2 regions of the Streptomonospora halophila genome follow, and region 1 is predicted to be linked to the other one. Evidence: riboswitches for the same ligand, from Rfam matches in the RefSeq annotation. Region 1 holds a riboswitch; the other holds the start of a gene.
What was found. Region 1 has a riboswitch for thiamine pyrophosphate ahead of thiO (glycine oxidase ThiO). Riboswitches for the same ligand answer to the same signal wherever they lie in the genome.
Positions count from the first base shown of each region.

Region 1 (4,185 bases):
CAGCGGCCGGATGCCGTTGCGCCGCAGCACGTCCCACACCGTTCCTTCGGCGCCGGGGGAGACCCGGCGCAGCGCGACGGTGGTCAGCTCGGTGCCCGAGGCGGCCAGGGCGTCCTCCAGGACGCGCAGCGAGGGCGCGCCGCCGGTTCCGGTGATGAGCCGGGAGGTGAACGAGCGCCCGGCGATGACCAGCGGGTCCTCGCCGGACTCCGCGCCGGGGTGCGGCCGGTCCTCGCGGCCGGTGCCGGGAGCTCCGGCGGCCTCCGGGCTCGCCGGGGTGTGCGTATGGGTCACGTCAGCCTCCTTGGACCGCGGTGAGCACGTCGACGCGGTCGTCCTCGCCGACCTCGGTGGTGGCCCAGCCCGCCTTGGGCACGACCTCGTCGTTGAGCGCGACGGCGATGCCGGCGGGCCGGTGCGTCAGAGAGCGCACGACCTCCTCCACGGTGGTCCGGGGTGGGACCGCGCGGCGCTCGCCGTTGATGATCACATCCACTGGTCCTGCTCGCCTCCCTCGGTGCGGCCGCCGTCCGCGGCGGCGGGGAGACCGCCGGCGGCGCGGGTGGCGGCGAACCGGCGCGCGTAGTCGGGAAGCGCGCCGGTGGTCAGAGCCTGGGCCATGGCGTCACCGGTGGCCGGGGCGAGCAGCACCCCGTGCCGGAAGTGGCCGGCGGCCAGGTGCAGCCCGGGGACCGCGGTGGGGCCCAGCAGCGGTTCGTTGTCGGGGGAGCCGGGGCGCAGCCCCACACAGGTCTCGGCGACCTCCAGCTCGCTGACGCCGGGCACCAGCTCGTGGGCGTCGCGCAGCACCTGCCACAGGCCGCCGGCGGTCAGGCGGGTGTCGAAGCCCTGCTCCTCCTGGGTGGCGCCGAGCACGATCTCGCCGGAGCCGCGCGGTACCAGGTACACGGGCGATCCCTTGACCAGGCCGCGCACGGTGCGGGTGACGATCGGGTCCTCGCCCTCGGGCGTGCGCAGGCGCAGCAGCTGGCCCTTCACCGGGCGCAGCGGCGGCACCACGCCCTCGGGGACCCCCTCGATCGCCGGGGTGCCCACCCCGGCGGCCAGCACGACCTGCCCCGCGGAGACCTCGTTGCCGGAGTCGAGTACGACCCCCCGGGCGCGGCCGCCGTCGAGGACCAGTCGGCCCGCGCGGTCGCGCACGCCCACGGCGCCCCGCCGCTCGGCGGCGGCGCGCATCGCCTCCAGCAGTGCGCGCGGGTCCACGGAGTGGTCGTCGGCCGCCAGGTATCCGCCGCGCACCGACGGCGCCAGCATGGGCTCCAGCCTGCGGCACTCGCGCCCGGTGAGCCGCTCGGTGGACAGGCCCAGGCGCTCCCGCAGCTCGCCGAGGTGGCCGAGCCGGGCCATGTCGTCGGTGTCGAAGGCGACCTGCAGGGTGCCCTCGGCGCGGTAGCCCGCATCCAGCCCGCTGTCCTCCTCAAGTTCGGCGACGAAGGAGGGGTAGCGGTCGCGGGAGAGGACGGCGAGGCGCATCAGCGCCTCCTCGCCGTAGGAGGCCTCGGTGGCGGGGGTGAGCATGCCGGCGGCCACGGTCGAGGCGGAGCCTTCGACCGGTTCGGCCACCACGGTCACGCTCAGCCCGGCGCGGGCGGCACGCCAAGCGGTGGCCAGCCCGACGAGCCCGCCGCCGACGACGACCACGTCGGCGGTGCGCTGCGAGGCGGAGAGGTCGGTCGCTGCACACACGGTCCTGCTGCCACTTCCTTCGCCGGTATGACCCGGATCAGGTTCATGCGGTCGGAGGCGGCCAGCCTCCCTCTCAGCCGGGTCCCGCCCCGGCTCCCGCGGGTGTTCTCGTCCGCACCCATTCTAGGGCCCGGCCCGCCGGGGTGTCCCGGGCGGAGCGGCGCTCCTCCCGGCGGACCGGGCCGGGGCGTGTTCGACGGATCCGTCCACGACTCGGACGCGTGGGTGCGCCCCGTGGTCGGGGCGTGCAGCGCTGTTCCGGAGCGGGGCGCTGCGCAGGAGGACAGCGACCCGCCGAACACGCGCCCTACGCCCTGAGCGATACGCCGCCGCAGCGGAGTTTGGCACGGGGGCGGGTGTGGCACATTGGCAGCGTGAACGAGAACGACAGCGACATCGACGCCCTCGTCGGTGAATGGATGACACTGAAGGACGCGGCGCAGGAGCTGAACGTCAGCCCGAACCGGGTCAAGCAGTTCATCGCCGACCACAAGCTGCTGGGCGTGCGGCGCGGCGGCGAGCTCTGCGTCCCGGCCGCGTTCATCTCCCGCGGCGACGTCGTCAAGGGTCTGCCCGGCACGCTCACCGTCCTGGCCGACTCCGGGTTCAGCACCGAAGAGGCGCTGGAGTGGATGTTCACCCCTGACGACACGCTGCCGGGAGCGCCCATCGAGGCGCTGAGCGACAACCGCGGCACCGAGGTCCGCCGCCGCGCGCAGGCCATGGCCTTCTGACCGCGCCCTGAGCCGGAGGCGTCCGCCCCCGCCGGGGCGGCCCGCCCCGGCGGAGGAGGGCGCGCGCGGGCGCCCGGCCCGCGGCGGTTACCCTGGCCCGGTGAACGCGAGCCTGCGAGAGCGCCTGGACCGGGCGCGCCTCTACCTGTGCACCGACGCCCGCGCCGACCGGGGCGACCTCGCCGAGTTCCTCGACGCCGCGCTGGCCGGCGGCGTCGACATCGTCCAGCTGCGCGACAAGTCCCTGGAGGCCCGAGGGGAGCTCGCCGCGCTGGAGACCGTGCGGGCCGCCTGCGAGCGCCACGGGGCCCTGATGTCGGTCAACGACCGCGCCGACATCGCCCTGGCGGCGGGCGCCGACGTGCTGCACCTGGGCCAGGAGGACCTGCCTGTGGCCCACGCGCGCGCCGTCGTCGGCGCCGGTCCGTTGATCGGCCGCTCCAACAGCGACGCGGCGATGGCGGCCGCCTCCGACCAGGAGGAGGGCGTCGACTACTTCTGCGTGGGTCCGACCTGGACCACGCCTACAAAGCCGGGCCGGGCCGCCGCCGGGCTGGAGCTGGTGGAGCGCACCGCTGCGATGGCCCCGCAGCGCCCCTGGTTCGCCATCGGCGGCATCGACCTGGCCAACCTCGACCGCGTGGTGGCGGCCGGCGCCCGGCGCGTGGTCGTCGTGCGCGCCATCACCGGCGCCGAGGACCCGCGCGCCGCGGCGGAGGAGCTCGCGCGCAGGCTCGCCGCCGCGGGCTGAACGCGCCCGTGCCCCCTCCGGCGGGCGCACCCTTTGCCTAACACCGTCAGGTAACGATGTGCCCGGCATGCTTTCCCGCGTGCCCCGCCCCTTCTAGCGTCGGTGACACGAATCACGTCCGTACTGCGTGAAGGGTGAGGGCGAATGCGCAGCACCATGCAGGACGTCCCGCTGTCCGTCGGCGACCTCGTCCGCTACGGCACCTCGGTGCACAGCCGGGCCCGCATCACCACCTGGACCGGCGGCGAGCCCCGCCGCGCCACCCTCGGCGAGGTCGGCGCGCGCGCCGCCCGCCTGGCCCACGCGCTGCGCGGGCTCGGGGTCGCCGGAGACGAGCGCGTGGCCACATTCCAGTGGAACAACCAGGAGCACCTGGAGGCCTACCTCGCCGTCCCGGCCATGGGCGCGGTGCTGCACACGCTCAACATCCGGCTGCACGCCGACCAGGTCGCCTACATCGCCGACCACGCCGAGGACCGCGTCGTCATCGTCGACGCCTCCCTCGTCCCGGTGTTCGCGCCGGTCCTGCCGCGGCTGCGCACCGTGCGCCACGTGATCGTCGCCGGAGGGGAGCCCGGCGGCCTCGCCGCCGAGGGCGTGGAGGTGCACTCCTACGAGGACCTGCTCGCCCAACGGCCCGACACCTTCGACTGGCCCGAGATCGACGAGCGCGACGCCGCCGCGATGTGCTACACCTCCGGCACGACCGGGGCGCCCAAGGGCGTCGCCTACAGCCACCGGTCGATGTACCTGCACTCCATGCAGGTGTGCATGACCGACGGCATGGCCGTCGCCCAGGGTGACACCGTGCTCGCCGTCGTGCCCATGTTCCACGCCATGAGCTGGGGCCTGCCCTTCGCCGCGCTCATGGTGGGCGCCTCGCTGGTGCTGCCCGACCGCTTCCTGCAGCCGGGCCCGCTGGCCGACATGATCCAGGCCGAGCGCCCGACCATCGCGGCGGCCGTGCCCACCATCTGGCACGGGCTGCTG
Region 1 covers NZ_BAABIK010000001.1:388,210-392,394, forward strand. The annotation lists gene ABEA15_RS01670 (thiazole synthase) at 1-192, opposite strand, end outside; gene thiS (sulfur carrier protein ThiS) at 296-496, opposite strand; gene thiO (glycine oxidase ThiO) at 487-1,710, opposite strand; TPP riboswitch at 1,707-1,820, opposite strand; gene ABEA15_RS01685 (Rv2175c family DNA-binding protein) at 2,085-2,444, shown strand; gene thiE (thiamine phosphate synthase) at 2,545-3,195, shown strand; gene ABEA15_RS01695 (long-chain fatty acid--CoA ligase) at 3,340-4,185, shown strand, end outside.

Region 2 (4,185 bases), on a different contig from region 1:
GCGCGTGGGAGGCGCCCGAGCTCAGCGCCGTCGCCACCGACAGCCGCCGCTTCTCCCCGCCGGAGAGGGTGAAGGGGTGCACGTCGGCCAGGCCGGTCAGCCGCAGGCGCTCCAGCAGCTCGTCCACGCGCCGCTGCGTATCGCGGGGCCCCAGCCCGGCACGGCGGGGCGCGAAGGCGAGCTCGTCGCGGACGCGGCCGGTGACGAACTGGTCCTCAGCGTGCTGGAACACCGTCCCCACGTGGCGGGCGAGGCGCCGGGCCGGCCACCTCGCCAGCGGACGGGTGCTGATCTCGGCCAGGCGCCCGCGGGGCGCGACCGTTCCGCCCCGGGGCGCGTCGAGCCCGGCCAGCAGGCCCAGCAGGGTGGACTTGCCCGCTCCGTTCGGTCCGGTCAGAGCGGTCGCGGTGCCCGCGTGCGCCGCGGCGCCGACGCCGTGCAGGACCTCGGCGCCCGGCTCGCCCGCCAAGCCGGCGCCGCCGGGGGCCCGCGCGGCGCAGTCCACCGCCTCGATCACCGCCGGTCCCGGCAGTGCGACCGGGCGCACGCGGGGGCGCGGCTCGCGTCCGGGCACCCATACGCCCTGTTCGGCCAGCGCGGCGCCCTGGTCGGCGAAGACGGCGGAAGGGGCACCGTCGGCGATCACGCCTCCGCCCGGTTCGACCGCGACGACCCGGTCGACGAGGGCGGCCACCGCGTCCTGGGCGCCGTTTGCGTCGGAGGCGCCGACCACCTCGGCCACGCTGTGCTCGACGAGCACCATGGTCGCCTCGCTGCTGCGCAGCAGGTGCGCGAGCACGCGCCGGATCCGGGCGGCGCCGCCGCGGTCGAGGTTGGCCGTTGGCTCGTCGAGCAGCAGCAGGCGCGGCCGCATCGCCAGGGCCCCGGCCAGCACCAGGCGCTGCTTCTCCCCGCCGGACAGGGCCGCGGTGGGCCGGTCGGGACCGTAGCCGAAGCCGACCTCCTCCAGCGCGTCGCGGACCCGCGCCCAGATGTCCGCGCGCTCCAGACCGAGGTTCTCCGGGCCGAACGCGACGTCGTCGCCCGAGCGGGCCATGACCAGCTGCGTCTCGGGGTCCTGGCTGACGAGCGCGACCGAGCCGCGCGCGGCGTCGGCGCGGCCGCCGTCGACGAGCAGCCGCCCCTCCTCGTCGCCGGAGATGGCGCCGGCGCCGCCGGTCAGCCCGGCCATCGCGTGCAGCAGCGTGCTCTTGCCCGCACCGGAGGCGCCGAGCAGCAGCACCCGCTCCCCCGGCTCCACGACGAGGTCGACGCCGCGCAGCGACCATCCGCTGCGGCCCGAGTGGCGCCACCCCCAGCCGGACAGCTCGACGCGGGCGCCGCCGCGGTCGGCCCTCATCCGCGCGCCGAGGGGAACGCGGAGAGCGCGCCGGCCCTGGCCAGGGCCGATGTGAGCAGCCGGGAGCCGGCGCCGCCGATGACGGCGGCGCTGATCACGACGAGAACGCCGTAGGTGAGTTGGAAGGACAGCGGCCAGGTGGGGTAGTAGCGGACGTTGTCCCACACGGCGGGCGCGATTCCGGCGGCCGCGCCGGCGAGCAGCGCGATCGGCATGCCCCAGCGGCGGTAGCGGCCGGCGGCGAAGATCAGCTCGGGCAGCAGGCCCTGGACGAAGCCCGCCAGGGCGACCTCGACGCCCCAGGGCGTGCCGAGCACCATGGACACGAACGCGGCAGCCGTGGAGGTCAGCACTGCGGCGCCGGGCTTGCGGACGATGAGCCCGCCCAGGACTCCGGGCACCAGCCACATGCCGTAGACGACCGCCTGGGCGGGCGGGAAGAACGCGAACAGCGGGGCGGAGACCTGCCACAGCAGGTTCCACGCCCAGAAGATCACGCCGACGGCCACACCCAGCACAGCGGGGACGACGATGTCGACCGTGCGGTAGCGCTGCCTCACCGTGGCACCGGCACCGGCGGCCGGCTCCGGGTTCGCGTTGCCGGTCGGCGGCTTCTGATCACTCACAGGACGTCCCTTCGCAGACGAAGCGAGGGAGACCCGGCCAAGAGCGCCGGCCGGAAACCGGGCGCCCGCGCATCGGGGCGCGCGGCCGCGCCGAACCGGCGGACGGGTTCACGACTCCCTGCGCTGGCATTACCCAGATCAGGTGTGTGAGGGTCTGCGGTCGCGGACCGCACTCTCAGCGCCCAAGCGCTCCCCTGTCGGTTTCGCCTCCATTATGGGGACCTACGCACACCGAAGGTCAAGGTGGGCGCCGAATGCGCAGGTCGCAGGAGGTGATGCCACCGCACCCGGGCGGACGGCGGACGGCGGCATGCCTGCCGCGGCACTGGGACGGGTCGGGCAGCGGGCGCCGGGCGCGGTCGGCGCCGCGGCCCAGCGCGGTGCGGCGATCAGCCGGAACCGGCATGCGGACATGAACAGCGCGGACGACGTCGGCGGGGTATCCCGGAGCGCTCTGCGGGGCGACACCGGCCACCGGCTCAGCAAGCTCGGCGAAACGGTGCTCGCGATGATCGTGGCGGCCTTCGAGCCGCTGGGGCCGAACGCGCGCCACGTCACCGTGCTCGCCACGGCCGCCGCGATGGAACCGCCGTCTCACAGCGGGAGCCGGCCGGCGGCTGGGCATCGACCCCGACGCCATGGCGGGGACCGTCAACGACCTGGAGAGCAGCGGCCTCGCCGAGCGGCGGCGCGACCCCGACGGACGCCGGCGCCACATCGTGGTGCCCGCGCCGCGCGGCCGCGAGCTGCCGGCGGAGCGCGGCGAAGTCGGAGGCCAAGCGGGCTTAGGAAGACAAAACAGGCAGTCAACTCCTTGGCTCACAGAACGACATGGCTACGATCCGACTTGCTGAGGCGCGCCGGCCTCACCGCAGGACCATTCCCTCCTTGACGGCCTCGGGCGGCTCGGGGGTCGCGACCAGCCCCATCTCGGCGTTGTCTGCGAGCAGGGAGTGGTGCGGCAGCACCCGCACGGTGAACCCGCAGCTCCCCGCGCGCCGCAGCGGCACCGAGCCGTGGTAGCACACCGTCCGCGAACCGGCGGCCTCAGCGGCGCCCTCGTCCGCCGACAGCTCGGCCAGGACCGGGTCGACCAGCGACTCCGAGTCGCTGACCCGCCCCACGGCCACCTCGACCCGCACGTCCTCGGGGGCCAGCCCGCCCAGTTCGACGCACGCGCGCACCCGCAGGTCGCCGCCGACCAGGGGCGGGCCTTCGCAGCCGGTCATCTCGACGTGCTCCACCCGCACATCCGGCCAGGCGCCGCGCACGCGCCGCTTCCACGCGGCCAGCTCGCCCGCGCCGCGCATGCCGCCCGCGGCCAGCGCGCGCGAGGAGTCGGCCGCGCCCTGGTAGAGCCGGGTCACGTACTCCTGCACCATGCGGGTGGCCAGCACCTTCGGGCCCAGCGAGACCAGCGTGTGCTTGACCATCTCCAGCCACCGCTTGGGCAGGCCGCGGTCGTCGAAGTCGTAGAACAGCGGCACCACCTGCTGCTCGACCAGGTCGTAGAGCGCAGCGGCCTCGATGGCGTCGCGCCGGTCGGGGTCCTCGACGCCGTCGGCGGTGGGGACGGCCCAGCCGTTGGAGCCGTCGTACCACTCCTCCCACCAGCCGTCGCGCACCGACAGGTTGAGTCCGCCGTTGAGGGCCGACTTCATGCCCGAGGTGCCGCAGGCCTCCAGTGGGCGCAGCGGGTTGTTCAGCCAGACATCGCAGCCCTGCACCAGAGCCCGTGCCAGTGCCATGTCGTAGTCGGGCAGGAAGACGATCCGGTGCCGCACCCGGGGGTCGTCGGCGAAGCGCACGATCTCCTGGATGAGCCGCTTGCCGCCCTCGTCGGCCGGATGCGCCTTGCCCGCGACGACGATCTGCAGCGGCCGGTCCGGCTCCAGCAGCATCGAGGCGAGCCGCTCGCGGTCGCGCAGCATCAGGGTGAGCCGCTTGTAGGAGGGCACCCGGCGGGCGAAGCCGATCGTCAGCACCTCGGGGTCGAGCACGTCGTCGACCCAGCCCAGCTCGGCCTGGGAGGCGCCGCGCCGGCGCCAGGACGCGCGCAGGCGCTCGCGGACGTCGACGACGAGCCGTTCGCGCAGCGTGCGGCGCATCTCCCACAGCTCGGCCTCGGAGGCGCCGGCGAGCTTGCGCCAGCCCTCGGCGCTGGTGAACTCCCCCGCGTCGGGCACCATCCGGCGGGCG
Region 2 covers NZ_BAABIK010000036.1:35,184-39,368, reverse strand. The annotation lists gene ABEA15_RS22765 (ABC transporter ATP-binding protein) at 1-1,360, opposite strand, end outside; gene ABEA15_RS22760 (ECF transporter S component) at 1,357-1,920, opposite strand; TPP riboswitch at 2,085-2,192, opposite strand; gene glgP (alpha-glucan family phosphorylase) at 2,853-4,185, opposite strand, start outside.
Region 2: it holds a riboswitch for thiamine pyrophosphate, as region 1 does, so the genes downstream of both, ABEA15_RS22760 (ECF transporter S component) here and thiO (glycine oxidase ThiO) in region 1, are expected to answer to the same signal.